Regions from separate parts of the Blautia pseudococcoides genome, predicted to be linked through region 2. Evidence: riboswitches for the same ligand, from Rfam matches in the RefSeq annotation. Region 2 holds a riboswitch; each other region holds the start of a gene.
The links. Region 2 has a riboswitch for ZMP and ZTP ahead of pflB (formate C-acetyltransferase). Riboswitches for the same ligand answer to the same signal wherever they lie in the genome.

Region 1 (10,755 bases), 2.1 Mb from region 2:
ACAAGGCTCAATGCTGCCGCAAACGCAAAGGCCTGCACTGCTTTCAGCATTGGGGAACCCGCTGCGTTCAATGGTGTTCCCAGAGTAAACGTTACAAAACTTCCGAAGGCAATGAAAAGCCCTGCAGTGATGGAGGATACCATAAAACCAAAGGTATTGTTCTCCATGAAGTTTATCTTACCTTTCGCCGCATTACAGACTGCACTGAATTCATCAAAATACATATATTTTCCCCCGCTTCTTACGCTAACGTATGCATACAAAATTCAGGTACGGCTTTAACCGTACCTGATTTCATCTTTATTCAGTTTTCAATATGGAATTTTATTAGAACAGACCGGAGATCTTTCCTGTCTCATCAACATCAATTCTCTCTGCAGCCGGAACTTTCGGCAGACCTGGCATGGTCATGATCTCACCGGTAAGAGCAACAATGAAGCCTGCACCTGCGGAAATCTTCAGGTTACGAACTGTTACTTCAAAGTCTTTCGGTGCGCCCAGTTTTGTCTGGTCATCTGTCAGGCTGTACTGTGTCTTAGCCACACAGATCGGGCAGTTTCCATATCCAAGAGCTTCCAGCTGAGCAGCCTGTTTCTGAGCATTTGCTGTCAGAACCGCTTTTTTGCCGCCGTAAATCTTCTGAACGATCTGGTTTAATTTGTCCTCAATGCTTCCTTCCAGCTCATAGGAGAATGTAAAGTCATTCTTCTCTTCCACAAGACGTACCACTTCTTTAGCCAGTGCAACGCCGCCTTCGCCGCCTTTTGCCCAAACTTCGGAAAGTGCAACATTTACGCCCAGTTCTTTACATTTTGATTCTACCAGGTCAAGCTCTGCCTTGGTATCTGTGGGGAATGCGTTGATCGCAACAACACACGGAAGTTTGTAAACGTTTGTGATATTGCTTACGTGTTTCAGTAAGTTCGGGAGACCTTTCTCCAGAGCTTCCAGATTCTCGTTATTTAAGTCTGCTTTCGGTACGCCGCCGTTGTATTTCAGGGCACGTACAGTCGCTACGATAACAACTGCGCTCGGTGTCAGGCCAGCCATACGGCACTTGATATCCAGGAATTTCTCTGCACCTAAGTCAGCGCCGAATCCGGCTTCTGTGATAGCATAGTCACCTAATTTCAGTGCCATCTTGGTAGCGATCACAGAGTTACATCCATGAGCGATATTAGCGAATGGTCCGCCGTGAACGATTGCAGGTACATGCTCCAGAGTCTGAACCAGGTTTGGTTTCAGGGCATCTTTCAGCAGTGCACACATAGCCCCTTCTGCATGTAAGTCATGGGCTGTAACTGGTTTCTGCTCGGAAACCTTGCCATATGTATAACCAACGATGATTCTTCCCAGTCTCTCCTTCAGGTCTGTAATGTCTTTTGCCAGACACAGAACAGCCATGATCTCGGAAGCAACTGTGATATCGTATCCGTCTTCCCTCGGACAGCCGTTAGTCTTTCCGCCAAGTCCATCAACTACAAAACGAAGCTGGCGGTCATTCATGTCCACGCATCTTCTCCAGGTAATCTTTCTTGGGTCAATGTTCAGGTCGTTGCCCTGATAAATGTGATTATCCAGCATTGCTGCCAGCAGATTGTTGGCTGCACCGATCGCATGGAAATCACCTGTGAAATGCAGGTTGATATCTTCCATTGGAACTACCTGTGCATATCCGCCGCCTGCGGCACCACCTTTTACACCGAATACCGGTCCCAGGGATGGTTCACGGAGCGCTACCATTACATTTTTTCCTAATTTCTGAAGGCCGTCAGCCAGACCTACTGTTGTTGTGGTCTTTCCTTCACCGGCAGGTGTCGGGTTGATAGCTGTAACCAGAACCAGTTTTCCGTTCGGTTTATCAGATTCTTTTAACAGATTGTAGTCAATTTTAGCTTTGTACTTACCGTACTGCTCCAGATATTTGTCATCAATACCTGCTTTTTCTGCAATCTTTGTAATTTGCTCCATTGTGCACTCCTGTGCGATTTCGATGTCTGATTTGAATCCCATGTTAATACCCTCCTTTTCATAGCAATAGCTTTGTCTTCTGCGTGCATGCCACCACGGTCTGTGTATGAACCTCTTTGAAAAAAAAGGGCAACATTTGTCAATTACACAATTACAAACGTTGCCCAGACGGTCGGCTCTCACTTACATTTTGACTTCACTGTGGTGCTCCACATTGTAATCCGTCAGAAATCAAAACTATTATTTTGTTATGTCTATAATTTATCACAATTTCCGATTACTGTCAATGCTGTATTATATTAAAGATTCACAACAATATTTCGACAATTTTACTCTATTTTCCAGCGATAAACGCCAATACCTCTTCTTTTTTAGGCATAACGCGGAGGGCGCCCTTCTTTGTAGTGATAAGAGAGGATGCACCATTGGAGAATTCCAGCATTTCATAGAGCTGTTTCTCTGTAAGGCCTTCTATTCCGTGCTCCAGCACATAATTCAGCGCACATGCGCCGAAGGTATCGCCTGCCCCTGTCGTCTCAATTGTATTCTCCTGTAAAAACGGCGCATGGAATACTTCTCTGCCCTCATGGAACGCAGTGCTGCCCTCTTTTCCCATTGTTACATTCATCAGCTTCAGATTGGGATACTGAGCAAGCAGTATACGCGCGCCTTCTTTCACATCCTTGGTCCCGGTCATGAATTCCAGCTCTTCCTCTGAGATTTTCAGCAGATCACATTTTGAGAGGCCGTAGGCGATCTGTTCTTTTGCAAGCTCCATGCTGCTCCACAGAGGAGGACGCAGGTTGGGGTCAAAAGAGATGAGAAGCCCGGCTTCTTTTGCAACATCAATGGCTTTGGCAGTGGCTTTGCGCACCCCTTCATGGGTCATGGACAGTGTTCCGAAGTGGAATGCCCTGGCTGATTTTATGTACGCTTCATCTATCTGCTCAATATTCAGCATCATATCCGCACCGGGATTTCTGTAAAACGCAAAGTCCCTGTCCCCGTCCTCAAACGTATGGACAAATGCCAGTGTTGTGTGGACTTCCTGGTTTTCATACAGATGGCTGGTGTCAATACCCAGGCTGTTCAGTGTACTTCTCAGAGATGTGCCGAACTGGTCCTTTCCCACAACTCCCAGAAAAGATGTGGTTTTTCCAAGGTTATTCAGCATAGCCAGCACATTACACGGCGCCCCGCCCGGATTTGCCTCGAAGATGGGATTTCCCTGTCCGCTCACACCGTTCTCCGTAAAGTCGATCAAAAGCTCGCCCAGTGCGATAACATCAAAATTCTTATTCATATATGTTCTCCTTGTCCGTTTTATTCTACTGTGAATTATATTCGTTTTGCCTGCTTTACGCAAGTACCGCGGCATAATTATTCATAAAAAATACATTGGATGTAGAATTTTTGTCACTGCGCAGCTATAGACAGTCTTTTGATTCTTAATGAATCGAAAGGTTTTCTTTAGAATTTCTTTTAAATTGAGCCTGCAATTTCTTTTAAATTTTATGATGTAATGAAAAGGTAAGAAAAATGTCGAAACTGAGGTGATTTTTATGAATATATTGAACCAAATATCTGAGTATGCCTCCATTTGCCCGGAAAGAACAGCCATCTGCTGTGACGGCTTGTCTGTTACTTACGGGGAGCTGGAGTTATATTCTTCCCGCCTGGCCTGCCATCTTGAGCAGCTATGCGGTCAGAACCGTTCTCCCATCGCAGTGTACGGGCACAAACATCCCCTGATGCTTGTATCCTTCCTGGCATGTGTGAGATCGGGCCGGGCCTACTGCCCCATTGACACCTCCGTGCCGGATTCCCGTGCGGAAATGATCCTGGACGCCCTTGATTCACCTGTCTTTTTATCCCTCTCCCCCCTACGGGCTGAATGCAGGGATAAACGCCCCCTTTCCCTGGAGGACATTGATATTATCGTGCATACAGATTTGTCCTGTATGAATGGCTGCCTGGAAAACAGCAGACTAAAGCCGGTTTCCGGGGATGATATTTTCTATATAATATTTACTTCCGGAAGCACCGGTACCCCAAAAGGAGTTACCATCACGGAAACCAATTTAAGTAATTTTCTGGACTGGTCCATCACCCTTGGAACTCCGACCAATGCCAAAAAGGGAAAGGTGTTTCTGAATCAGGCTCCCTTCTCCTTTGATTTGTCTGTTATGGATCTGTACACCTGTCTGGCAGTGGGCGGAACGCTTTGGTGTCTGACAAAAGATGTACAGAAGGATTACCAGAGACTGCTGGATTCCCTGAAACGCTCCGGGGCCTCCATTATGGTTTCCACTCCGTCCTTTGCGGATGTGTGCCTGTCAGACCCTGCTTTTGCCCAGGCCAGCCTGCCCGACCTTGGTCTGTTTTTGTTCTGCGGGGAAACCCTTACGAACCGGACAGCCCGAAAGCTCCTGGAACGCTTTCCTGCTGCAAAAGTCATGAATACATACGGCCCCACCGAATCTACCGTGGCGGTCACCCAGGTGGAGATAACCCCGGAACTGGCAGCCAGTCCATCTCCTCTCCCTGTGGGCAGGGCAAAACCTGGGACCCTGCTGCAGGTCTGCGGTCCGGACGGCAGTGTACTCCCGGAAAGGGAAAAAGGGGAAATAATGATCATAGGCGATACGGTGAGCCCCGGCTACTATCAGAATCCCACACAGACCAAGAGCCGCTTCTTCCCGTATACCAATAAGGGCATCATCATGCCGGCATACCGCACAGGTGACAAAGGGTATCTGAAAGACGGAATGCTCTATTACTGCGGACGCATAGACCTGCAGATCAAGCTGCACGGATACAGAATTGAGCTGGAGGATATTGAAAATAATCTTCTCCGCCTCCCCCAGATAGAAAAAGCCGCTGTACTCCCAAACACGAGGGACGGGCGTGTCAAAAGCATCAGTGCCTATCTGGTCTGCCCCGGCATGACGGCGCCGGAGCGCAATTACGCAGAAACTTTAAAAGAGGGACTGCGCACATTCCTTCCGGAATACATGATACCTAAGAAACTCGTATTCATGGACTGTCTTCCCATGACCGGAAACGGAAAAGTTGACAGAAAAGCGCTGGGAGACCTGGTTCTTTGAGTTTTTATGAAGGGCTCTCCTTCTTTGTCTGCCTTTTTCTCTTCCTGATCCCCGCCGTCATTCTGGGCATCATGGAAAAAAAGATGGGCCACTACACCCTGGCCGTCTCCCTTGTGTTTATCGTCCTGGTTTTCGGCCACAGTCCCAGACAGTTCCTCTACCTGCTTTTGTTTTACGCATGGTCTTACCTGGTGGTACGCGTCTATGCGGCTGTCCGCAGAAAAAACGGCAGGAATGAAAAACAGTATTATCTGTTTCTGGCAGCCATGCTGCTGCCGCTTATATTATGTAAACTATCGCCCCTGTTTCACATGAACATTTTCGGATTCACGGGCATTTCCTATATGAGTTTCCGCAGTATTCAGATGGTCATAGAGATATATGACGGAATCATTGAGGAGGTTCCCCTCCTGGAATTTTCAGGATTCCTTCTTTTCTTTCCCTCCATCAGCTCCGGACCCATTGACCGGAGCCGGCGTTTTCACGATGACTGGGAGCGCACCATACCAAGGGCGGAATACCTGGAAATGCTGGGGGAAGGCATTTTTAAACTTCTGCTGGGCCTGGTCTACAAACTGGCGCTGGGCACTCAGCTCTACACACTGCTCACCATATGTGAACAGTCCATGGGGCAGCGCGGCGCCCCATGGTATTTTGCCGCAGGGTATGCCTGGCTGTACGGTTTCTACCTGTTCTTTGATTTTGCAGGATATTCCCTTATGGCAGTAGGAACCGCTTACATTCTGGGCGTAAGACTGCCTGACAACTTCCGGGCGCCTTTCAAAAGCCTGGATATAAAAGAATTCTGGGACCGCTGGCACATAACCCTGTCCCACTGGTTCCGTGATTTCCTCTTCACCCGCTTCATTATGAAATGCTCAAAGAAGAAATGGTTCTCAACCCGCCTGAACAGAGCCTGCGCCGGATTTATTGTCAATATGGGGGTCATGGGATTATGGCACGGCGTCACTCCCTCCTACATCCTCTACGGCCTCTACCACGGCATCCTGCTGTCAGCAACAGAGATCTACCAGAAAAAATCAGGCTTCTACAAAAAATACAAAAACCAAAAACTATACAAAGCAGTCTCCTGGCTGCTTACCATAAACCTGGTGATATTCGGCTTCTTTATCTTCTCCGGAAAATTCCTGGAGCTCTTAACCGCCTGATATCCGGCAGCGGCACCTATGCGCAGCAAACACGCTGCCCGGTGGCCATCAATTATACTTAAAAAAGGAGAAATGAAAAATGGAAGAAAAAATTTTAGATTTATTAGCAGAAATCTGTGAGGATGACATTGTAAAAGAAGACCTAAAAACCGAACTTTTCCAATCCGGTCTTCTGGACTCTCTGGGATTTGCCGAACTCCTAGCCGGCCTTGAGGAGGAATGCAGCGTTGTCATCGCCCCCTCAGAAGTCACCAGAGAGGAGATGGATACCCCGGAAAAAATTCTGGCTCTCGTGAAATCCAAATGCTGACCCAGGAAAGGCAGGCGCAAGAAACATGAAAAGACTGACTGCATTTTTCACGGCTTTCGTACTATTCCTTGTCACTGCGGCAGGCATTCATCTGACTGTCCGTGACAAGAAGATCCCGGACTCCCATACATTTTCCACATGGGCCAATGAGACCAAAACACGATCCCGTGAAACCATAAAACAAAACCTGAACTCCCACAGCCTTCTGGTATTCGGTTCCTCCGAGTTCATGCATGGACAGGACACCCCCTACCACCCCTCATCCATGTTCGCTGACAGTGACTTTCAGCCCATGCTCATAGGTGCGGGCTATTACCAGTCCCTGAGCCATGCCATTGCCCTCAGCGCTTTAGGGGAGGGGCAGAAAAAAGCCGTTCTGTTCCTGTCCCCACAATGGTTCAGAAAACCCGGTGTCCTGCCCCAGGCCTTTGCATCCCGTTTCTCAGAAAATGACTACATGGGTATGCTGCAAAATGAGGCCCTTTCAAAAGAGACAAAACAATACATCATAGACCGCACCCACACCCTTCTGAAAGACGACCCCAAAACCCAGAACCGTCTGACCACCTACGAACGTGTATGGAACACCAAGACTGCAACAAGCCAGGACACACTCATAGCCAACGCCTGGCAGAGCTTCCTGAACGAGAAAGAAAAAATAACGGTTCCCCTTCTCTTTGACCTAACCGCCAAAAAGCCAGGCCCACCCGCCGGCAATCTTTCCATCAACTGGACCAAATGGCTTTCCAAAGCCGAAGAAGACGGTGCCCGCTATCAGGAGAACCAATTCTACATAGATGACAAAAACTACAAAAAACTAAAACCGCGCCTTTCCAAAAAGAAAGACTGCAACAAAAAAGCCATCCACGGCTACGGTTCCTCCCCGGAGTACGACGACCTCCGCTGTTTCCTGAATGTCTGCCGTGACATGGACATCAAGCCATTACTTGTAGTCCTCCCTGTAAACGGCTACTACTACGACTACACCGGCTTCCCCCAGACCGCCAGAGAAACCTACTACTCCAACATCCAAAGCCTGGCCGAAACCTACAACGCCCAGCTTGCCGATTTCTCAGCCGACGAATACACCAAATACTTCTTTGAAGACCAAGTCCACATCGGACGGAAAGGATGGGTACTGATCAATGAAAGCCTTTACAACTTTTATAAAGAGCCTTAAAAATAGTCCCAAAACCCGCTTCCTCCTCCAAGTCCTCTCCTTCTACGCCCTCCTTATGCTCCTCTACCTCTACTTCATGACCGCCAACCTCTCCACCGCTCCCCCCTTCCTCTACTCCCAATTCTGAAGCCGCCCCGCGGCTTCTTTTTCTCTCCTCCTTCCTCGCCCCTCCAACATCCCACGCCCTCACTTCCCCTGACCCTCCAGCGCCACGCCCTCACTTCCCCTGACCCTCCAGCGCCACGCCCTCTCACTTCCCCTGACCCTCCAGCGCCACGCCCTCACTTCCCCTGACCCTCCAGCGCCACGCCCTCACTTCCCCTGACCCTCCAGCGCCACGCCCTCACTTCCCCTGACCCTCCAGCGCCACGCCCTCACTTCCCCTGACCCTCCAGCGCCACGCCCTCACTTCCCCTGACCCTCCAGCGCCACGCCCTCACTTCCCCTGACCCTCCAGCGCCACGCCCTCACTTCCCCTGACCCTCCAGCGCCACGCCCTCACTTCCCCTGACCCTCCAGCGCCACGCCCTCACTTCCCCTGACCCTCCAGCGCCACGCCCTCACTTCCCCTGACCCTCCAGCGCCACGCCCTCACTTCCCCTGACCCTCCAGCGCCACGCCCTCACTTCCCCACCAACACCTGAATCCCATTAAAAACACCGTGGCCGGCAGTCTTCTCCCGGTACTGCGTTGCGCAGGGCTTTTAGGAAGTCTTAATGCGAAACAGCCAAAGATTGGCAGATAAAATTGGGTTCACAAAACCCAATTTTAAGCGGTGCTGAGATGTAAAATCATCGGATTTTACATCGATTCGCCGCGGTTCTGTCAATCTTTGGCTGTTTCGCATTTAGACTTCCTTAAAGCCTGAAGCCGCAGTACCGGGAGAAGACTGCCGGCCACGGTGTTTTTAATGAACACTACTCCCTCTTAATCATCCGATACCCAATCCCAATATGCGTCTGAATATACCGAGGCTCCGAAGGCTCCTCCTCAATCTTCTTCCTAAGCGTCGCCATAAACACCCGCAGGGAAGGCACATCACTCTGCATCACATTCCCCCACACCTCATTCAGTATAAAATTATGTGTCAGCACCCTTCCCACATTCTTAGCCAAAAGACACAGCAGCTTATACTCAATAGGCGTCAAATGGATCTCCTCATCCCTGATAAATGCACATCCCGAAGCATAATCAATCTTCAAATCCCCATTCTCAAAAACAGCGTTATCCTCCACACCCCCGCTGCTCTGATACATGGCCCTGCGGAGACTTGCCCGCAGCCTTGCCAGCAGTTCCTCCACACTGAATGGCTTTGTCAGATAATCATCTGCCCCCGCGTCCAGGGCGTTTACCTTATCCGCATCCTCACTTCTGGCACTCACTACAATAATAGGCACATTAGACCAGGATCTCACCTTTTTGATCAGATCCACACCATCCATATCCGGCAGCCCCAAATCCAGTATGATGACATCCGGCCTCTGAGACACAGCCTCCATCAGGGCCTGCGCCCCGTTTTTCGCCATGTGGTACCTGTATTCCTGCATATCCAGTGTGGTTGCCATCAGGTTTCTGACTGCTTTATCATCCTCCACAATAAGTATCAATGGTTTATTCATGTATCACAACCTCCTCTGCCGGCAATGTGAAATAAAAAACACTTCCCCGGGGCCGGTTATCCCTTACCCCGATTTCTCCGCCGTGTGCATTTATAATAGATTTACAGAGGGCAAGTCCCAGGCCCAGCCCGCGCCTGCCGTCCCCCTTCTGGTTCTCCGCTGTATAAAACATCTGAAACAGTTTATCTTTCTCTTCATCCGCCACACCTTTTCCATTGTCTGCGATTTCCGTCCACACAAATCCATCCTTTTGAAACACGTGGACCTTGATCTTGGACCCGGGCGGCGTATATTTAATGGCATTATCAATCATGTTAATAAACACCTGCACGATCAGTCTGGTATCCATCTTTGCCATCAAAAATTCATTATCCTGCTTCACAGTGATCCTGTGTTCTCCGCTTTTTCTGTCCAGATGGTGCATGGCCTCGTTGATCACATCATCCAAAAGTTCCGTCTGTCGTTTCAGATTCATGGCGCCGTTCTCAATTCTGGTGACCGAAAGCAGATTTTCTACCAGATTGATCAGCCAGATGGCATCATCATAAATATCCCCATAAATTTTATGCCTCTGCGCTTCCTCCATCTGGGCACCGCCGTTGAGAAGCACACTGGCATTTCCGGAAATACCTGTCAGCGGCGTGCGCAGGTCATGGGATATGGCACGAAGCAGATTTGCCCGCAGACGTTCCTGCCTGGCATTCATCTCCATCTCTTTTTTCTCCTCATCCAGCCTCTGCTTTTCAAGTGCCAGAGCACATTCATTCAGCATGGCAAGGAGCAGGCTTCTCTCAAAGGCAGTGAGTTCCTCGGCTCCCATAACGATCCCTGCCACTGCCAGCGCTTCTTTTCTGCCCCTGACAGCCAGATACAGGCATTTTGCCCCGGGCAGCGTATCTGTTGTGGCACCGGCATGTTTATTGTTCTGGTATACCCAGGATACCACTTCCAGTTCTTTCTCATTGATATACTGCTCTGCATCCCTCATCTCCCGGTTATCCGTCCGCGGCACCAGACTGCCCGCTTCATCCGGCATATAGAAAATGACCATACGGCCCAGCATTTTCTCCATCTGCACCATAGTCTCTGAGATGATCTGTGAAACATCCCTGGCTTTCTGCAGCTTCTGGCTGGTTTCCAGCAGAATTTCCGTGCGGTAAGCCTTCTCCGCGGCCTGGTGTGCCTGTTCCTTCACCCTGGTGGTCAGGGTGGAGATGAGGAATGCCACAAGGAACATAATAGTAAACGTAACGGGATATTCCGGCCCATAAGCTTTCAGGGAATACCTGGGAAGCGTGAAGAAAAAATTAAAGGTAAATACACTGATAAAAGAACTTACCAGACTATACGCCTTACTCTCTGTCCACATAGCAGTGAACACCACTCCCAAAATATACAG
Region 2 (10,755 bases):
AGAAAAAATGCTGGGAGAAATACTGGAAAACGTCAGGAGTAAATCGCCTATGATCCAGAACATCACCAATTATGTTACTGCAAATGACTGTGCCAATATTACGTTGGCCTGCGGCGCTTCCCCAACCATGTCGGACGGGGAGGAGGAAGCAGAGGAGATGGGACGCCTCTGCGACGGTCTGAACATCAATATGGGGACCTTGCATCCCCGTTCCGTGAAAGCCATGCTTTTGGCGGGGAAAAGTGCGGGAAGCTGCGGACATCCCATTGTACTTGACCCTGTGGGGGCGGGGGCATCCACATACCGCAGGAAGACAGCGGAACAATTGCTCAGGGAAATTTCTTTTACTGCCATCCGGGGAAATATTTCTGAAATTAAGACCATTGCCGGAGGAGGAAACAGTTCCAAGGGAGTGGATGCTGATGGGGCGGATACTGTGACAGACGAAAATCTGGAAAAGACCATAACATTCGCAAAGGATTTTTCAAAAAAGACAGGGGCAGTGATCGCCATCAGCGGTTGGGAACCCTGTCATGGCAAAGATCACAGGCTGCGGCTGTATGCTCAGCTCCCTCACTGCAGCATATCTGGCAGCCAATCCTGACAGAAGGCTGGAAGCTGTGGCTGCTGCTGTGATCTCCATGGGCCTGTGTGGGGAAAAGGCATTTGAGAAGATGGAAAGTGAGCGCAGGGGCAACGCATCCTGCAGAAACTATCTGATTGATGAGGTATATCATTTGACCGGCAGCGAGCTGGAGAGAGGAGCAAAATATGAACTGCGCTGAGAAAAGAGAAATGGTGAGACGTGCCCTGCTTCTGTATGCCGTTACGGACCGATCCTGGGTGGGGGAAAAGACAATTTATGAGCAGGTAAAAGCATCTCTGGACGGAGGTATTACGCTTTTGCAGCTCAGGGAAAAAGAGATGCCGTATGAGGATTTTCTGCGTGAGGCAAAGGATATAAAGGCTCTTGCCGCCAGTTACCGTGTCCCCATGATGATCAATGACAATGTGGACCTTGCCCTGGCTGTGGATGCGGACGGCGTACATGTGGGGCAGAGCGATATGGAGGCGGGAAGCGTCAGGGAAAAACTGGGCCAGGATAAGATCATCGGCGTCTCCGCCCGGACTGTTTTAGAGGCTTTGCGGGCAGAAAAAGCGGGGGCGGATTATCTGGGCGTGGGGGCAGTGTTTTCCACCTCCACCAAAGAAGACGCGGATGTAATCGCATGGAATACCCTGAAAGAGGTCTGTCAGGCGGTATCCATCCCTGTTGTGGCGATCGGCGGAATTAAGAAAAATAACGTGATGCAGCTTGCCGGAAGCGGTGCGGCAGGCATTTCCGTCATATCCGGCATTTTTGGACAGCCGGATATCAGAACCGCCTGTGAGGAACTGCTGGCACTGGCTAAGGAGATGATAAAAAAATGAGAGGGATAAAGGGTGCCATATTCGACGCGGATGGCACACTCTTTGATTCTATGGGGCTGTGGGACCAGGCAGGAGAGCTCTATCTGAAACGAAAGGGAATCAGGCCCCGGAAGGATATCCGCCAAAAACTGGAGACCATGACAATGGAAGAGTCTGCAGAATATTTCCGCACCAGCTATGGGATTTTGCTCCACAAGGACCAAATCATTGACGAATTTAATACCATGATATATGACTATTATAAAGAGGAAATCCGGATCAAACCGGGACTGCTTTCCGTGCTGGAGGATTTAAAGAGCCGGGGTATCAGAATGTGTATCGCCACATCCACAAACAGGCTTCTTATAGAAGCTGCGCTTAAAAATAACGGAATTGATTCATATTTTACTGGTATCCTCACTTGTACGGAGGCGGGAGCCGGTAAAAGAAATCCACGAATATATGAGATGGCGATGGGAATCATCGGTACAAAAAAAGTAGAGACATTAGTGCTGGAAGATGCATATTTTGCGGCGGAAACAGCGAAAAATGCCGGATTTTTACTGGCAGTTATTCGTGATCTTTATTCGGAAAAAGACAGAGGAAAATTGCTTAAACTGGCTGATGTTTATCTTGAAAAATGGGAAGATTGGGGGCATAAAATGTGAAAAAAGTATTGACTATTGCCGGATCAGACTGCAGCGGAGGAGCCGGAATCCAGGCGGATATTAAAACCATAACAGTCCATAAGATGTACGCCATGAGTGTGATCACAGCACTCACGGCGCAGAATACAACAGGTGTATATGGGATACAGGAGTGTGACGCGGAATTTGTAGGAAAACAGATGGACTGCATTTTCACAGATATCCGCCCGGATGCAGTAAAAATCGGTATGGTCTCCAACGAAAAGATCATACGGGAAATTGCCGGAAGGCTGAAAAAATACCAGGCGCAGGATGTGGTATTAGACCCGGTCATGATATCCACAAGCGGCAGCAGACTCCTATCGGAGGATGCCTCTGAAGCGCTGAGAGAGGAGCTTTTCCCTCTGGCAGCAGTGGTGACACCAAATCTTTCGGAAGCGGAAGCACTCTGTGGTTTTTCTGTGGGCAGCCCCAAGGATATGAAACGAGCCGCAGAAAAAATAGCAAAGTATGGCTCCGGTGCGGTTCTGCTAAAAGGCGGCCATTTGAAAAATGGAGCGGATGATCTTTTATATGAGAAGGGCAGATGTACCTGGTTTTCCACAAAGAGGATAGAAAATCCCAATACACACGGAACAGGATGCACCTTGTCTTCCGCCATTGCCTGTAGTCTTGCTGCAGGATATCCTCTGGAAAGAAGCGTAAAGAATGCCAAAAATTACCTGACCGGTGCGCTGCAGGACGGGCTTGATCTGGGAAAGGGCAGCGGACCTTTGAACCATATGTACAGATTACCTCCTTTTGCAATTGGCTATCCATTTCGGTGATCCGTAATAATTTTTGTAATATGTATACGAAAAAGAACATAAAAGATTCGTTCCTTTTATTGACAATTCTTAAAAAAATGCATTATACTACAGATGTTATATAACTGGCGGAAGTGGAATGAACCACAGGGAGTATAACGTTGATTTAGCCGACCGTCTGGGCAGAAGTTGTCTGGATAGGACCGGCTTTTTTTAATATATCCGGTCCGGTCTAAAGGCAGCTTCTACACAATTATTGTCTTAGAAGGAGGACTTGCAAAGATGAATAACTTCAAACAATGGGATGGATTTAAAGGTAGAATCTGGAAGGAAGAAGTCAATACTCGTGACTTTATCCAGCACAACTACGAACCGTATGAAGGAAATCAGGAGTTCCTGGAAGGCCCCACCGAAGCAACGGAAAAACTCTGGTCTGCACTGTCAAAACTGCAGAAAGAGGAACGTGCAAAAGGCGGCGTTCTGGATATGGATACGGAGATTGTATCCTCACTGACTTCCCATGGGCCGGGCTATATCAGTGAAGAATTAAAAGACCTGGAAAAGGTAGTAGGGCTTCAGACCGACAAACCACTGAAACGGGCATTTATGCCTTATGGCGGTATTAAAATGGCAGAGGATTCTTGTACATCCAATGGCTATACACCGGCTCCGGAGCTTCATAAAATCTTTACAGAATATCATAAAACTCATAATCAGGGTGTCTTCGATGCGTATACACCGGAGATGAAAAAAGCCCGTCATAACAAAATCATCACAGGACTTCCGGACACTTATGGCCGTGGCCGTATTGTGGGCGACTACAGAAGAGTGGCGCTTTACGGTGTTGATTTCCTGATGGAAAAGAAAAAAGAAGATTACGATAACTGCGGCTGTGGTATCATGACAGATGAGATCATACGTCAGAGAGAAGAGATTTCCATGCAGTACCGTGCCCTTGCTGATATGAAAAAAATGGCTATGAGCTATGGATATGATATCTCAAAACCGGCACAGAACGCTAAGGAAGCAGTTCAGTGGCTGTATTTCGGATACCTGGCTGCCATCAAGACACAGAATGGTGCAGCCATGAGTGTGGGCCGTGTGGGAACTTTCCTGGATATTTACATGCAGAGAGATCTGGAAAATGGTACACTGACGGAAAAAGAAGCACAGGAGCTGGTAGACCATTTTATCATGAAGCTGAGAATGGTTAAGTTTGCCCGTGTTCCTTCTTACAACCAGCTCTTCTCCGGAGACCCGGTATGGGCTACCGTGGAGGTGGCAGGCATGGGTCAGGACGGCCGTTCCATGGTCACAAAGACAGATTACAGAATCCTCCGCACACTGGAGAATATGGGTCCTGCGCCGGAACCGAACCTGACGGTTCTCTACTCATCAAGACTGCCTGAAAACTTTAAGAAATACGCTGCATTTATCTCTGTGGAGACCAGCTCTATCCAGTATGAAAATGACGATGTGATGCGGCCGGTATGGGGAGATGACTATTCCATCTGCTGCTGTGTATCAGCTACCCAGACAGGAAAAGAAATGCAGTTCTTCGGAGCCCGTGCAAACCTGGCAAAATGCCTCTTATATGCCATCAACGGCGGTATGGATGAGAAGTCAAGGGTTCAGGTGGGACCTGAATATAAACCGATCACTTCCGATTACCTGGAATATGATGAGCTTGTCCGCAAATATGAAATTATGATGGACTGGCTGGCAGGGCTGTATGTAAATACCCTGAACCTGATCCAGTATATGCACGACAAATATTATTATGAAGCAGCAGAGATGGCACTGATCGATACAGATGTGCGCAGAACTTTTGCAACAGGAATTGCAGGCTTTTCCCATGTGGTGGATTCCCTGTCCGCTGTGAAATACGCCAAGGTAAAAGTTGTGCGTGATGAGGAAGGAATGGCAGTGGACTTCGAGACAGAGGGTGATTTCCCCCGCTACGGTAATGACGATGACAGAGCAGATGATATTGCGGTATGGCTGCTGCACACATTCCTGGAAAAGTTGAAAAAATATCCGACCTACCGGAATTCCGAGCCGACCACATCCATCCTGACCATCACTTCCAATGTGGTTTACGGAAAGGCAACAGGAGCGCTGCCGGATGGCAGAAAAGCGGGAGAACCGCTTTCACCCGGTGCGAACCCAAGCTACGGTGCAGAGAAAAACGGCCTTCTGGCTTCCCTGAACTCTGTTGCAAAGCTTCCATATGAGTGGGCACTGGACGGAATCTCCAACACACAGACCATCAACCCAGGTGCCATCGGACATTCTGAGGAGGAGAGGATCAACAATCTGATGCACATTCTGGACGGATACTTTGACCAGGGTGCACATCACTTAAATGTGAATGTGTTTGGCATTGAGAAGCTGGTGGATGCCATGGAACATCCGGAAAAAGAGGAGTATGCAAACTTTACGATCCGTGTATCCGGTTATGCGGTTAAATTCATTGATCTGACACGCGAGCAGCAGCTTGACGTGATCGCCCGCTCCGCACATGAGCGCATTTAGTTCGAGAAAAGGCTCCATCCATTCGATCGAAAGCTTTGGTTCCGTGGACGGGCCAGGGGTCCGGTTTGTGATTTTTCTGCAGGGCTGCAGGATGCGCTGCCAGTTCTGCCACAATCCGGATACCTGGAGCACCAGCTCCATGGATATGATGTCAGCAGATGAGGTGTTAGGGCAGGCTCTGCGCTATAAAGCCTACTGGGGAGACAAAGGCGGAATAACCGTCAGCGGCGGGGAACCGCTGCTCCAGATGGACTTTTTGCTGGAGCTTTTTACAAAGGCTAAGGAAGAAGGGGTGCATACGGTCCTGGATACTTCCGGAAATCCGTTTTCCAGGCACGACCCGTTTTTCCATAAATTCAGCCGCCTTATGGAAGCCACGGATTTACTTCTCCTTGACATCAAACAGATTGACAGCGCAAAGCATAAAATCCTGACAGGATGCAGCAACGAAAACATCCTTGATATGGCTGGATATCTGGCCGAAATCAACAAGCCTGTATGGATTCGCCACGTTCTCGTGCCGGAACGGAACGATTATGACGAAGACCTGATACGGCTGGACGCATTTGTAAAAGGCCTGGGCAATGTTCAGCGCTTTGAAGTGCTGCCATACCATACGCTGGGGGTTTTTAAATGGCAGGATATGCGCATCCCTTATCCCCTGCAGGGGATTGACCCTCCCACGAAAGAGCGGGTGGAGAATGCCAACCGGCTGCTTCATACAAGTGAATATACAGGTTATCTGAACGCATAGGAAGAGCGGCAGCGGAAATTGATATGATAGATTTCCGCTGCCGCTCTGCATTTTGGAAGTATCTGCTAAAAATAATAATCCGGCGTTGAGTTTGTCCTGCATTTATGCTATCATTAGAAACTGGAATGCGAATAAATATTCTGCTGCGGAAGGGAGCTGTGATATGATACTCGACGTGATTTTAGATGCTTTGCTGGATACAGCCAAGCTGATTCCTTTCCTGTTCCTGACTTATCTGGTCATGGAATATCTGGAACATAAAACAAAGAATAAGTCTAAGCAGATCATGCAAAAGTCAGGGCATTTTGGGCCTCTCATTGGCGGTGTGGCAGGTGCGTTTCCCCAGTGTGGGTTCTCAGCCGCTGCAGCCAGCCTTTACTCCGGAGGCGTCATATCAGCGGGAACTCTGCTGGCTATTTTTCTTTCCACTTCAGATGAAATGCTTCCTATCTTTATCTCCGAATCTGTGGCAGCAGGTACAATCCTGCGGATCCTGGGTCTGAAAGTTGTTCTTGGAGCTGTATCCGGGTCTGCCATTGATGTATTATGGCGTTTTGGCGGCAAGAAGAGGAGAGAGCGGGAAGAACATAATCATATACACAGGGAACATCATGAGAAAGATATCCATGATCTGTGCGAATCCGAACACTGCCATTGTGAGAACGGCAGCATTATCAAATCGGCTTTTTTACACACGCTTCAGATTACGGTCTTCATCTTTCTCATATCCCTGGTGATCGGATTCTGCGTGGAATTGGTGGGAAGTGACAAGATCGGATACTTTATCAGCACAAAACCGGTTGTTGGTGTGTTTTTGGCCGCACTGGTAGGACTGATCCCTAACTGTGCCTCCTCTGTGGTGATCACCCAACTCTACCTGACCGGTATTCTGGGAGCCGGACAGATGATGGCGGGACTTCTGGTAGGCGCGGGCGTAGGTATTCTGGTGCTCTGCAGAACCAATAAGGGAGTGAAAGAAAACCTGGGACTCATAGGGATTTTATACGGAACAGGCGTGTTCTGGGGAATTCTGATAGAGATGCTGGGAATTGTACTGTGATACCATAGCTTTATCTTTGTTAGGTGTAATGTTAAAAAAAGCTGGCACTTGTGTATGAGATGCCAGCTTTTTTTCTTATATTACCTGTACCCGGAAGGCAGTGGTCTGTGGTGGAATACTGGCTGTCTGGAAGTTTGCGTGGGTGATCCTGACCGTCTGTCCGGGACGGAGAAAGCGGAGACTCACCGGAATACCGGAACGGTTTAAAATGACCGTGTCATCAGTTATGACAAATCTGGTCTGACTGTTTATATCGTTTGGATCGCCTGTATAGAGGAATCTGTTTCTCAGATCAATGGAAGCGATCCTTCCCGTTGTGGTACTGGTCTGTGGGCGGGGCTGTCTCTTGACAAGGATCAGAAAAGCATTTGCCTGTGGGGGAATACTTCTGGTCATACGTGAAGAGAACACAACATTTACCCACATGCCTTTTTGAATCTGGCATGAGTCAATGCGCCTGCCAAAGGCATCCAGGATGACTGTGTTTCTTCCCACGTTTAAACGCAGATTTTGTATCGAGACCGTCTGGTTTGCTTCGGGGACCGCGTAAGATACAAGGATATGTCCTATCTTGTTATCGTAACAAAATACATCCTCAACAAGAGCGTTATCTATGCGCATAACATTACCTTGCTGGATGATCGTGCCTCGGGGATCATTGTTCATAATATGTGTACCTGAGCATTATTTGTTGCTTTATTATATGCAGGTTTTGAAAAAATGTCAGTAAGATATATGAAATTGGGAAATATTGAGGTTGGGATTTTTTATAGAAATATATATAAATTGAATGAGATTTTAGGTTGAGCCAGCAAGGAATAATGTATAAACCCCGCCGACTTAGCTGTATGGATCAACCATAGCTCTGACTAGTTAAGATACAGAGTATCAATGCCTGTCACTGCTGATTGCGTGCAGGCATTGATAGGATAGTGAAATAATATTCCGGCTTAAGCGGCACAAACATTAACAGCCTGCATACCGCGGTTTCCCTGAGTTAAATCATAAGTTACGGCCTGGCCGTCGTCAAGAGATTTGTAACCATCGCAATTGATCCCTGAGAAATGTACGAATACATCAGATCCGTCTTCCCCTGTAATAAATCCGAACCCTTTTTCTGAGTTAAACCATTTTACTGTACCTTTATTCATGAAAGATACCTCCTATTTTTTATATGCATTTTACAAAACAAAAAACGCATATAGCAGTAAATCATTAATAAAAGAATGACTTACTGCTGTATGCGAAATCAAGGCTTTATCAAAACACTTTCTATAGATTACCATAGAAAAGGAGCTATGTCAAGAAAAAAATAAAAAAATTTTGTGCCGGCAAAGCACAATGAGCTTGTAAAAGAATAAAAAAATAGGTATACTACATACTTGCAGGGACCTTGCAGTTTGAAGTGATACTGTAAGGCAGCTCGTGTATCAGCAATTATCACATAGTATGTGTGATGATCTAATATAACAAAAGGAGTACGCAATTATGCCAGTATTTGATTTCAGCAATTCGGACAATAAAAAGAAGAGTGAGTTTCAGTGTACATACACCGTGTTTCGTTCCAATGAGAATACAGCCTCCCCGGACAGGCCCATTCTGCTTCTGGACAACCATGAGCGGAAATGGAAGCACCATTCCTGCGGTGTTTTTGCCAATCAGAATCAGCAGACGGCCTTTGAATTTAAGGAGGAGGATAAAACGGTCAGTGCAGATATTCTGCAGATAGATGCCCGCTTTGTCAGCCTGATCCACTGGCTGGGTGATAACCACATCAATGTGCGCCTGTCCGGCGAGAACAGGGAAGACGGCTATGCGGTTTACAAGATTCGGGAGATCGCTTTTGGTGGGGGAACCAAGCTTTCCGCTGAGGATGGTTTTCTGCAGTTTATGATAGAAAGATTATTGGCAGGCAGTGCGCCTGTGGAGGAGAATGAGGACGAAGACCAGGAGGAGACCGGCGACAGTATGAAACTCACCAGTCTGCAGAGCATCACAGACTTCATGACCTGTGCAGGTAAGACTATGCCGGACAATATCCGCCTTTGGGCAAGGAGAAATCTGGCTGTTGCCCGCTCTCATGAGGTATCCCCTGAGGAGAGGCGCCATGCCCAGCGTGCACTTTCCATCATGATGAATATCCAGTGGAAGAACAATTATTTTGAGGCTATTGATCCTGAAAAAGCGCGCAGAATTCTGGATGAAGAGCTTTACGGTATGGAGCGGGTGAAACAGCGGATCATGGAGACGATCATACAGATCAACCGTACCCATACCCTTCCGGCATACGGCATTTTACTGGTGGGACCTGCCGGAACGGGAAAATCCCAGATTGCTTATGCGGTTGCACGTATATTAAAACTGCCGTGGACAACGCTGGATATGAGTTCTATCAACGACCCGGAACAGTTGACCGGAAGTTCCCGTATCTATGCAAATGCAAAGCCGGGAATTATTATGGAGGCTTTCTCCATGGCAGGTGAATCCAACCTTGTCTTTATTATCAACGAACTGGATAAGGCCTCTTCGGGAAAAGGCAATGGAAATCCGGCAGATGTCCTTCTGACACTTCTTGATAACCTGGGCTTTACAGACAATTATATTGAATGTATGGTTCCCACTGTTGGCGTATATCCCATAGCCACAGCCAATGATAAGGAGCAGATCAGTGCACCGCTCATGTCGCGTTTTGCTGTCATTGATATTCCGGATTATACGGCGGAAGAGAAGAAAATTATTTTCTCCCGGTATGCCCTGCCAAAAGTCCTGGGGCGCATGGGCCTGCAGGAAAAGGAATGCGTTGTAACGGAAGAAGCTTATGACGCAGTTGTGGAAAAATATGCGGACACTACCGGTATCCGTGATCTGGAGCAGGCAGCAGAGCATATGGCAGCCAATGCGTTGTATCAGATTGAAGTGAATCATTTGTCAAAAGTAGTTTTTGATGCGGAGATGGTGCGGAGTCTGCTGGAATAAAGCAGAAGAGCTCTGCTCTATATGAGATTTTTTACCGTTTCTGCAAACCTGCAGACGTCATCAGGCGCATCAAAACTATACAGCAGACCATAAGGGATACTATAATCCCAATTTACCGGAATAGACACAAGTCCCGGATGGACTTCCTGCCAGCATTCAATGGTGAGGAGAATATTTCCGGTTTCTGCGCAGCGGTTAAACACCGATAAATCATAAAACGGAGGGGTGTCCTCTATTCTGATCTGAGGATGGTGTTTTTCTAAATCGCTGCGCAGAAAGTCATTGACGCCGGAATCTCCGCGCGCAACCATCATCAATGTTTCACCATATAAATCTTCTATATGGATCTGTTCTTTACCTGCCAATGGATGTTCCCTGGATACGGCGATCATTTTTCGGTATCGCCCGAGAGGGAGGAAGTTGCAGCGGGAAAGCCACTCCTTGGAATCACACACACCGATCAGAAAATCGAATTTTTTTCCCAACTGTTCTATTTCAGTCAAAATCCCCTCATGATCATCTTCAAAAGGAACCAGATGCAGCTTATACGCAGGAAACTCCTTGTTC
Region 3 (10,755 bases), 850 kb from region 2:
TTCATATACATATTTTGTCAGACATCCCACTCCCTGTACACATGTACCTCCTGTCACATTTCCAAAACGGATACACTGCTCCACGGGATAATCATGAAATAATCCATAAATAAAACCACTTAAAAATGCATCCCCGGCTCCAGTGGCATCTACAGCCTCCACATTTTTCATAGAAGGAATGACAGAAATGCCGTCTTTATTTTTCAGAAGACATCCATCCCGGTCCAGTAATGATCACATCATTGAAAAATTCTGACAGCCTTTCTGCTGCATTTTCTATTGTGATCTCACCTGTGATCTTCAATGCCTCTTTCTGATTGGGGACATAGTAATCGGCAATCTGCAAATATTCTCTGTATTTATCAATGGACAGGTCATCGCTCCACCCCGTATCGAACACCTGCAAAGTCCCTTCCCGATGTAGTTTTTGATAAACATCTAAAAAACCTTCATGCATATCCACCACTTTTGCCCCGCTTAAACTTTCATATACCTGTTCAAGAACTCCGGCAGTGATCTCTACCTCGTCCCTGTATGAAACAAAACTCCTGTCATGTTCCCAAACCATTGTGGAGGAAAGTACCACGGGCCGCAACATCTCGTATTGTTGCTGCCATCCTATCAGTCCTCTCCCATTTTTTAGTCAATATAAACTATTATTTGTTTTTATCAGCTTTTTTCTGGTCAATTTAACAATAAATCTCACATTAAAAAAAGTCAACGCAGTTTCATGTGTTTCACATTTGTTTCATTGTTTTCCTGTCTTTCTCATAATAGTATCTATAACTGCAGACAATAATACCTTTGATATTGCATCCACCCGGAATTCCACATATCACCATTTTTTCCTTACATGCAAAAAAGACAACCGAACACCTCTATATGAGGCATCCGATCATCTTTTTTATCATTCCATCTTTGCTTATAAAATAGGTGAGTAGTGCTTCTCCTTACCATACAAAGGCAGTAAAGCTGCAGTCAAGAGTTACTCATGGATCTTAATAACTGCCTTTACAATATCCGCCTTATTCTTCATAGAGAACTCCATAGCCTTATCCGCTTCAGTAAGCGGGAATTCATCTGTCACGATCCCCTTCAGATCGATCTTGCCGTCCGCAACAGCCTGGATCGCCATAGGATAAATATGACGGTAACGGAACACTGTCTTGAAGGTCAGTTCCTTATCAAGAGCGATACTCATAGGCAGGGTCACTTCCCCTGTCTTACTGTATCCCACAAATACAATAGTGGAGCCTTTTCTTGCCATGAGGATGGCCTGTCTGGAGGTCACTTCCGCACCGGCAGTCTCAATCACCAGATCCGTTCCCCTGCCGCCGGTCAGCTCTTTTACTCTCTCCACAACATCCTCTTTCATGCCGTTGATGACGCCTGTGGCGCCCAGTTCCATGGCTTTTTCCAGACGTTTGTCCATCACGTCCACCACGTAAACTTCACTGACACCTCTGGCCTTTAATGCCATCATGGAGACAAGGCCGATACAGCCTGCGCCCATAACAACAGCCTTCTGTCCCAGATGGGCATCTCCCTGGATCGCAGCGTGGAATCCGACTGCCAAAGGCTCAATGAGAGCACCCTCCAGAGTACTGACATTGTCCGGCAGCTTAAAGCAGAGATTCGCCTCATGTGCCACGTATTCCTGGAACACGCCGTCAACCGGCGGAGTTGCAAAGAATACCACATCCGGGCAGAGATTATACTTGCCCTCTTTACAGAATTCGCACTGTCCGCAGGTCTTTCCCGGCTCCAAAGCCACACGGTCACCAACCTGCAGATGCTTTACCTCTCTGCCCACTTCCACTACAACGCCGCCCGGCTCATGGCCCAGTACGAACGGTGGTTTTACCACATAATCCCCGATAGCCCCTGTCTCATAATAATGCAGGTCCGAACCGCAGATTCCCACATAATCCAGCTTTACCAAAACTTCGTCGTCCTTTGGCTGCGGGATGGGTCTTTCTTCAAAATCCATCTTCTGGATATCCGTCATTATTGCTACTTTCATCATGCCTTCCATCTCTTGTTTTCCTCCTCTTGTGATTGTGCATTATGTGACTTCATTATAAGTCAGAACCGTATAGACTACAAGTGAAATTCATGTCTTTTTCCTTCAAATTTCTTTGATTTTTCCCATATCCCAGCGCTGTCTTGAACACTTGCATATTCACAGTCATACCGCTGCCAGATCTGCGCAAAAACCTTCACGATTAAAATAAAAAAGGCAGGGATAAAACCGAAAACCCGGTCCTATCTCTGCCCAAAGCGGAGGCGAAATTATTTAGTGATGGAACAGACGGATGCCTGTAAATGCCATCGCCATATTGTACTTATTGCAGCACTCGATCACTGCATCATCGCGTACGGAGCCGCCCGGCTCTGCGATATATTTAACGCCGCTCTTGTTAGCGCGCTCGATATTGTCTGAGAACGGGAAGAATGCATCAGAGCCTAATGTGACATCCGTCAGTTTGTCAAGCCATGCACGTTTTTCCTCACGTGTAAACACTTCCGGCTTCTCTTTGAAAATCTTTTCCCAGGCCCCATCAGCCAGAACATCCATGTATTCCTCACCGATGTAAACATCAATAGCATTATCTCTGTCAGCACGGCGGATACCGTCGATAAAAGGCAGATCCAGCACCTTCAGGCATTGTCTCAGCCACCAGTTATCAGCCTTCTGGCCTGCCAGACGGGTACAGTGTACACGTGACTGCTGGCCTGCGCCGATACCGATCGCCTGTCCGTCTTTTACAAAACAGACGGAATTAGATTGTGTATATTTCAGTGTGATCAGAGAAATCTTCAGATCCATCAGCGCGTTTGCCGGAATTTCTTTATTCTCTGTCACAATATTGGAAAGCAGCGCATCGTCAATAGAAAGCTCCTGTCTTCCCTGCTCAAATGTGATGCCGAATACTTCTTTATGTTCCAGCGGAGCCGGCTGATAATCCGGATCGATCTGAATCACATTATAATTGCCGTTTTTCTTCTGTTTCAGTATTTCCAGTGCTTCCTCTGTATATCCCGGAGCGATAACACCGTCGGAAACCTCTCTCTTGATCAGCATAGCTGTGTCTTTATCGCACACATCAGACAGGGAAATAAAGTCACCAAAAGAGGACATTCTGTCAGCGCCCCTCGCTCTTGCATAAGCACATGCCAGCGGTGATAATTCACCCATATCATCCACCCAGTAAATCTTTTTCAGCACATCTGACATGGGAATCCCAACTGCCGCACCTGCCGGTGATACATGTTTAAAAGAAGTTGCAGCCGGAAGTCCGGTAGCCTTTTTCAGTTCTTTCACCAACTGCCAGCCATTAAAAGCATCCAGAAAATTAATATATCCCGGCTTGCCGCTGAGAACTTCAATAGGAAGCCCGCTGCCGTCAGCAACATAAATTCTGGAAGGTTTCTGGTTCGGATTACATCCGTACTTTAGCGCTAATTCTTTCATATTTCTGTTCTCCTCTATGCTTCGTACTTATTTGTTTTTATTTACGATCCTTGTCTCATACTTCCCGGTTTCAATATCAATAAACCGCACAAACAGAGACACTTTATTGTCCTCATTCAGGCTCTCCCAAACATTTTTTGTAAACCCATCAATATCATTTGGAATCCCCACCAGCTTCGGTTCTCCCTCAAAGCTTGGCAGCGGATTGCCGTCATGCATATAAGTGTGGATAAAATGTCCTTCCCCGGCTGCCGGGTTCTCATAGGTGAATGTATAACGGTTACATCCCGCAGGACTTCCGTTGCTGCTCTTCAAAATAGACATGGCATAATGGTATGTGCCGTCCTCCACCTGCATAATACCGGAGATCCTCGGTGTATAGTTGGGGCCGTCCGGCTCAAACTCACGAGCCCTTAAGGACTGCTCAAAAGAGATTCCCTGTTCCATACCTTCATAGACCGTATCTGTCTGGTCACCGTTCGTTACGATCGTCTTATTGCCAATCACACGTACCGGTGCATATATGATCAAGCTGGGATCAGTCAGCTTAGACGGGTCAAATGCCTGGGTGCGGATACCCTCTCCCTCTTCCACGAACACACGGTTCCTGCTGTTCTCACTTCTGCCCATGATAAAATATGCTGTAACTGCCTTTGTACCATCCTCGGACTTACCAATAACAATTCCCCTTCCAGGGTATGCATTTTCTCTCAATTCATTCTCAAGTGATAACATTTTCATGAATTCCTTCTCCTTCTCATTTTGACCATGATCATAGCTGCCAATCCATGGGCAACTTTACCCTAATAAAACATAACAACAAAAAAAGCCCACGCTCTGAACATACTTGCCCAGACGGTCGGCTTCCTACGCTTATACTCCCTGTGGTTCATTCCACTTCCGTCAGTCATATAAGCAATTTAAACATTATCACGTAATCTTTCCCTTGTCAACGCTTTTTGACAATTTTTATCAAAAACTTCCCCATACACATTTTAATCCGCCATCCTCTACCTCTTTCGTAAACCAGCCAATACCAGGCAAGGGAAGCAAAGAGCGGTGCTTCCCCTGCCGTCCGCCTTTACCTACCCTTCACATACCTGAAAAATATAAAACTTCAAATAATAAGACTCCTCCGCCGCCCAAAGTATGGGATGATCCGCCGCCTGCGTCCGATACTCCACCTGCCGTAGTCTCTTATGCACATTCCTTGCCGCCTGCCCAATGGTCTGCGTAAACATCTCATAAGACATAAAATGCGAACAGGAGCAAGTCGCCAAAAACCCTCCATCCTTCACCAGTTTCATAGCCCGCAGATTGATCTCCCGGTACCCTTTCACCGCATTCTTAACAGAGTTGCGCGATTTCGTAAACGCCGGAGGGTCCAGGATCACCACATCGAACTTCTCCCCCTCTTTCTCCAGCTTCGGAAGCAGCTCAAACACATCTTCACATACAAATTTTACACTCCCTGAAAGCCCGTTCAGCGCAGCATTTTCTTCTGCCTGCTCCACTGCCAGTTGGGACGCGTCCACCCCTAACACGCTCTTTGCCCCTGCGATCCCCGCATTCAGCGCAAAAGAACCTGTATGTGTAAAGCAGTCCAGTACTTTTGCATCCCTGCATAATTTCTGAATGGCCCGCCGGTTATACTTCTGGTCCAGGAAAAAACCGGTCTTTTGGCCGTCCTCCACATCTACCAGATACCTCACACCATTCTCACATATCTCCACCTTGGTATCAAAAGGCTCTCCCATAAACCCCTTTACCGGTACCATCCCTTCCTGCCTTCTCACCTTTGCATCACTCCGCTCGTAAATGCCCCGGATGGCAGTACCGTCCTTTGCCATCTCTTCCTTCAAAAGCTCCAGGATCTTCCCTTTCAGTCTGTCAATCCCCAAGGCCAGTGACTGCACCACCAAAACATCGGAAAATTTATCCACAACAAGCCCCGGCAGAAAATCCGCCTCACCGAAGATCACGCGGCAGCTGCTTGTGTCCACGGTTTTCTTCCTGTATTCCCAGGCATCCCACACCCGTTTTCTCAAAAAGTCCTCATTGATCTCCTGCTCCGATCTTCTTGTCATCATACGGATCCTGATTTTGGAGTTGGTGTTGATAAATCCTCTTCCCAGGGGATAACCGTCAAAATCGTGGACCACCACCATATCCCCATTCTCAAAACTTCCCAGGATACTGGCTATCTCATTGTCATATATCCACGGACCTCCTGCCTTCAGGGAACGCCCTTCCCCCTTCTTCAGTGTCGCGATCGCCAGACTCATGTGTCTTCCTCCATTTTCTCTATTTTTTCGGTCCCAGCACAATATATGCGATTCCGCATAACAGACCCCCTACCGGGAATAAAACCCAGCTGATCTGCCAGGCATGCTGTAAAAAACTCCAGAGCAGATAAACTGCTGCCGTCACGATCATGATACAGGCCGACCATTTGGCAGCCAGCGGCATATGATCCTCCTCATCCAGTATACGCCTCTGCTCCGGAGTCAGACGTTCACGGTACAGCGGATCGTGCTCTTTGTTATATTCATCTATATTATATCTACTTTTTTCCATCCCTGTATGGACCAGCAGCATGAAGCCCGCACTGACGAGCAAAAGCATCAGAAAGCGGTAAAACGCAGAGGCTTCCACACCTGCAGGTGCGGGCATAAAGTTCTGAAGCTCATCCACCACTACACTTATGAGAATGATTCCCACTCCCGCGGCGATCCTGATGGGAAATCCCCTGTCAAACCGTTCTATCTCCTCCCCGGTGTAAAAAGGCTGTATATAGGGATGCCTTTTTGTAAAGTTAATGTGTCTGATACCCGCCACCACAAATGTCAGAACAGCCACAATAAAGAAAGGAAATATAACAATATCCTGCAGATTTCTCAAAAATCCATTCATCCCATCCAGAAGAGTGCGAAAAGAACACCCCACGATCAGGAAGCCCACGCCAAAGGTAACCGCATTGCCAAATCTTTTCATATGCTCTTCATATTTAGCGGAATCTTCCACCACTTCCGCCTGGGCATCCCCGCGCAGCAGAGTATCCATACTGCAGGAAAACAGTTCACAGAGCAGTATGATCTTTTCCATTTCCGGATAAGAGGTGCCTGCTTCCCATTTGGAAACCGTCTGTCTGGACACTTCCATCCTCTCCGCCAGCTGTTCCTGCGTGATTTCCTCCCGCTTTCTGTAATACTGCAAATTTTCTCCAAAGCTCATAATGATTTCCTCCATTTCTCAATCTTGATCTTGGAATCATTATAGGATTGCCTTCATGTAAACTCTACCAATTTCCTGTTGCTTTTGAGGAAATCCATGTAAACTTACGGTTGCGCCCCGCTGTTTAAACGGGTTTTCACGCTTTTCCACTGAGGATAGAATACATCCATATAGCCATAAAAGATCCGGTTATGCCCCCGTTCCAAAAGGTGTACCAGCTCGTGGATAACCACATATTCCAGACACTCCCTTGGATACTCCGCCAGCCAGACATTGAGCCAGATCCGCTTTTTTTCCACATTACAGGTTCCCCATCTGGTTTTCATATCCCTCAGGCGCCACTCCTCTGCATGGACTCCCACTTTCTGTTCACACTCCTGTATGACTGGGGGCAGAATTTTTTCAAGACGCATTCTGCACTCCTGTTTCTTTGCCTCCCGCTCCAGGCCTGTATATAATTCCCAGGGGGGCAGATTCTGCCCCTTTGTCTTCCGGTGTTCCTCGATCCAATCCATTCTCTCCAGGATAAATCTTCTGATATCGCTCTCCTGCATTTTAAGAGGTGCGGAAACCCGGATGCTTCCGTCCGCACTCACACGCAGATACATATTGCGTATGGCTTTTTTCGTCACCTGGATATTCATTCCGTTTTCCGTCAATTGATAAATCTTTCCCCGTTTTCCGGTTGTCTTTACCATGCCAGGACCTCCGGCCCATTCTCGGTCACAAGCACCATGATCTCCCACTGGGCAGAAGGCAGTCCATCCTCTGTATAAACGGTCCACCCGTCATCCTCGTCAATGAAAATATCACTGGTCCCCATATTTACCATAGGCTCTATGGTAAACATCAGCCCCGGTGCCATTACCATTCCGGTGCCTGTTCGGCCAATGTATCCCACCCATGGGTCTTCATGAAACTCCAGCCCAATGCCGTGTCCCCCGATCTCCTTCACCACGCTGTATCCGTTTTTCTCTGCATGTTCATGGACTGCCTGGCTCATATCCCCCAAAAATCCCCAGGGTTTTACCTGTGCCAGGCCTCTCTCCACGCATTCCTTTGTAACCTGCACAAGGCGCTCTTTCTCCTTCCCCACATCACCGATACAGAACATCCTTGAGGAATCAGAGTAATATCCGTTCAGGATCGTGGACACATCCACATTGATGATATCTCCCTCCATAAGCACAATCTCCTCAGATGGAATGCCGTGGCAGACCTGATTGTTGATGGAAGTGCAGACACTGTTCGGAAATCCCTCATAGTTAAGAGGCGCCGGAACGGCCCCCGCTTTTGTGGTGATATCATATACCCAGCGGTCAATCTCGGCTGTGGATATCCCCTCTTTGATATGTTCCGCTACATGATCCAGTATGGCAACATTGATCTCAGCGCTCTTTTTGATCCCAACGATCTGTTCCGCTGTCTTAATGATCTCACGCTTGGGCACAATCCTTCCCTGGGACTGCAGATGATTCAGCTTATCATCAAACGGCCCGTGGCATTTTTTATATTTTTTTCCGCTGCCGCACCAGCACACGTCATTTCTTCCTAAACGATTCAAATTCCTTACTTCCTTTCCCTAAGAATCTCCCTCAGTTTTTCTGTTACTGCCCCGGCAAGCGCTCTGTGCCCCTCCACATCCAAATGGACGGCATCCTGGGCGCAGGGCAGTGTCACTGCCGCGGCATCTAAAAAAGCACAGCCCTGCCGCCTGGCAGCCTCTCTGTAATAACCTGCCAGTTCCTTTGAGATCCGCACTGCCCTCTCCCCGCCGAACATGGGGGAAAATTGGTGGCTTAGGATCTCCTCTCTGATCTTCAAAGGAGAAATCAGCAAAATCTTTGGCACCGGCTCCTGTTTTTCCCGAAAATACATCTTTATGGTTTTAACCAGTTTCTCCGCACCTGCAGCCACATCAGCGGCAGTCAGGGAAAATCTCTGTTTTAGATCATTTGTCCCCAGCATCAATACCACCACATCCAGGGGACTGTGGCTTTCCAGACAGGGAATCAGGTATTTCAGTCCGTTTTTCATACCTTCAATAGGGTCTTCCCAGACGGTTGTCCTCCCATTTTGTCCTTCCTCGATGATCCGGACCCCTTCCTCCCTCAAAGCCTCCTGCACCAGACTGGTCCAGCGCACGCCCCAGGGGAAACGGTTACCGGTCACACCGTCATACCCATGGGTATTGGAATCTCCATAACATAATACATTTTTCATCTTTTATTTCTCCATTGCCTCATATTCTTCTCTTGTGATGCGAAACAGGTAATGGGGCATATGGATCCCATAGTAATACTTCACAAAGGAACCTGCCATTTTCATACCGTTTCTCTTCGCCACACTCTGGGATGCAGTGTTATTATCCCGGATGACAGAATATACCTCCTCTGCCTTTAATACCTCAAAGGCATGATCCCTGCAGGCCCTGGCCGCCTCTGTAGCGTATCCATGGTGCCAGAACTCCTTGCAGAATAAATACCCCACCTCCATCACCTGTTTTCCCTCACAGTCCTGCATGGTAAGGCCGCACTGTCCGATGAATTCTCCCGTCTCCTTTAAGATAACTGCCCATAGTCCGAAACCATACTGCCTGTAGCGCTCCAGCTGTCTTTTAAGCCAATCCCGGGCCTCCTGGTCAGTAAAGGCATGGGCATAGGCATACATAACTTCCGGGTCCTGCAGCATTTTGTTCAAAGATGCCTGGTCCTCCCAGCTCAGCTTTCTGAGCACAAGGCGCTCTGTCTTTAGTACGGTGTCTTTCATGCTTTCCTCTCCCTCTGGTATGCCATCCTCGGTGTTCCGTCTTCCATATATACCGTTCCGCAGGGAAGGAAACCGTTTTTTTCAAATACTCTCTGCATGGTTTTATTATCCTTATGTGTATCCCCCCGCATATTACTGCACCGGGTCAGACACCACTGTACACAAAAGGAAGCCACACCTTTTTTTCTCCCGGCAGAGGCGATCCGGTGCAGGAATCCATATGGCTCCTCATTTAACCAGCAGCCGTTCTCTATCTTTCGGTAATTTGGCTCTTCCCCTATATCGAACATGAAAACGCCTTCTGTTCCATCCGATGACTCACAGATGTATAAGACGCTGCGGTTCAAATCCTTTTCCACATCTTCCTGTGCCGGATAACCGTTTACCCACTGTCCGGGGTTCCCGTTTTTAGCCATGTACTCTCTTGCCTGTTCATATAAGGCCACGACTTCCTCTATATCTTCTTCCTTTGCTCTGCGAATATGAAATACTGTTTCCATTGATCCTATCTCCTTAAAGTGCACCGCAGCCAGACAGCTATCCCATCGCCATGGACGAAATGGAATTTTGCTCATGACCGGGAAGGCACTGCACAGTTACCTTTATCTGTAAAATGACTACGCACAGTATAACACGATTTTTTCTGTTTTTCCACATGACCCACACGATTTATCAAAAGTTCCTGTTGTTTAAATTCTTTATAATTTTCAGATAATAATATAATTTTCAGTATCTTTACAGTTATAAATATTTTAATTTACAAATTATCATTTTACTTCTTGACAAGCCAAAACATGACTGTTATAATAAAGCCATAAACAAAGAGAGAACAAAATAAAAACAGAAAGGACTGATACCACCGAAAACGTAAATGAACATTCATAATACAAAAGAAAGGAAGGTACGGACCACCAAGAACTTAACGATTTAACCCATAATAAAACAAGGAAGGTAAAGTCCCATGGACACATCAGTTTAAAAGAGTCATTCGGAATGTAAACTTCGGATGACTCTTTCCTATTGCTTATATTTCTTTTTATAATAGCAAAAACCCTTCAGGATGACTCCCAAAGGGTTTGAGTATATCTATTGAATCCCATCTCTAATGTGAAAACGGTGAAAGCTCCAGACGGATGAAATAGCCCTGGTCATGGGAACATACCGGACATTGTTTGGGCGCTTCTTTGCCCCAGTGGATATAACCGCATTTCAGGCAGATCCAGCCAGTCTCCACATCGGATACAAAAAGCTTCTGATCCTCCATATACTGGGCAAAC

Region 1: another riboswitch for ZMP and ZTP. It lies ahead of A4V09_RS23420 (formate--tetrahydrofolate ligase); the one in region 2 lies ahead of pflB (formate C-acetyltransferase).
Region 3: another riboswitch for ZMP and ZTP. It lies ahead of A4V09_RS13315 (IMP cyclohydrolase); the one in region 2 lies ahead of pflB (formate C-acetyltransferase).

Annotation. Positions count from the first base shown of each region.
Region 1 covers NZ_CP015405.2:4,987,904-4,998,658, reverse strand. Annotated here, with positions in the region: gene A4V09_RS23425 (formate/nitrite transporter family protein) at 1-224, opposite strand, end outside; gene A4V09_RS23420 (formate--tetrahydrofolate ligase) at 328-2,013, opposite strand; ZMP/ZTP riboswitch at 2,127-2,213, opposite strand; gene A4V09_RS23415 (carbohydrate kinase family protein) at 2,306-3,274, opposite strand; gene dltA (D-alanine--poly(phosphoribitol) ligase subunit DltA) at 3,534-5,078, shown strand; gene dltB (D-alanyl-lipoteichoic acid biosynthesis protein DltB) at 5,075-6,247, shown strand; gene dltC (D-alanine--poly(phosphoribitol) ligase subunit DltC) at 6,327-6,557, shown strand; gene dltD (D-alanyl-lipoteichoic acid biosynthesis protein DltD) at 6,583-7,737, shown strand; gene A4V09_RS23390 (hypothetical protein) at 7,700-7,927, opposite strand; gene A4V09_RS23385 (response regulator) at 8,655-9,356, opposite strand; gene A4V09_RS23380 (ATP-binding protein) at 9,349-10,755, opposite strand, start outside.
Region 2 covers NZ_CP015405.2:1,935,891-1,946,645, reverse strand. Annotated here, with positions in the region: partial or broken gene thiM (hydroxyethylthiazole kinase) at 8-785, shown strand; gene thiE (thiamine phosphate synthase) at 772-1,431, shown strand; gene A4V09_RS09215 (HAD family hydrolase) at 1,428-2,078, shown strand; gene thiD (bifunctional hydroxymethylpyrimidine kinase/phosphomethylpyrimidine kinase) at 2,075-2,884, shown strand; ZMP/ZTP riboswitch at 2,975-3,054, shown strand; gene pflB (formate C-acetyltransferase) at 3,146-5,398, shown strand; gene pflA (pyruvate formate-lyase-activating protein) at 5,385-6,152, shown strand; gene A4V09_RS09195 (putative manganese transporter) at 6,316-7,212, shown strand; gene A4V09_RS09190 (hypothetical protein) at 7,288-7,878, opposite strand; gene A4V09_RS09185 (cold-shock protein) at 8,163-8,363, opposite strand; gene A4V09_RS09180 (AAA family ATPase) at 8,701-10,188, shown strand; gene A4V09_RS09175 (LysR family transcriptional regulator) at 10,206-10,755, opposite strand, start outside.
Region 3 covers NZ_CP015405.2:2,789,787-2,800,541, forward strand. Annotated here, with positions in the region: gene A4V09_RS26825 (carbohydrate kinase family protein) at 1-171, opposite strand, end outside; gene A4V09_RS13300 (hypothetical protein) at 197-598, opposite strand; gene A4V09_RS13305 (NAD(P)-dependent alcohol dehydrogenase) at 986-2,035, opposite strand; gene A4V09_RS13310 (phosphoribosylaminoimidazolecarboxamide formyltransferase) at 2,297-3,475, opposite strand; gene A4V09_RS13315 (IMP cyclohydrolase) at 3,503-4,216, opposite strand; ZMP/ZTP riboswitch at 4,318-4,396, opposite strand; gene A4V09_RS13320 (class I SAM-dependent rRNA methyltransferase) at 4,561-5,760, opposite strand; gene A4V09_RS13325 (helix-turn-helix transcriptional regulator) at 5,780-6,709, opposite strand; gene A4V09_RS13330 (M48 family metallopeptidase) at 6,814-7,407, opposite strand; gene A4V09_RS13335 (methionyl aminopeptidase) at 7,401-8,273, opposite strand; gene A4V09_RS13340 (SGNH/GDSL hydrolase family protein) at 8,279-8,932, opposite strand; gene A4V09_RS13345 (GNAT family N-acetyltransferase) at 8,936-9,478, opposite strand; gene A4V09_RS13350 (GNAT family N-acetyltransferase) at 9,475-9,978, opposite strand; gene rbr (rubrerythrin) at 10,581-10,755, opposite strand, start outside.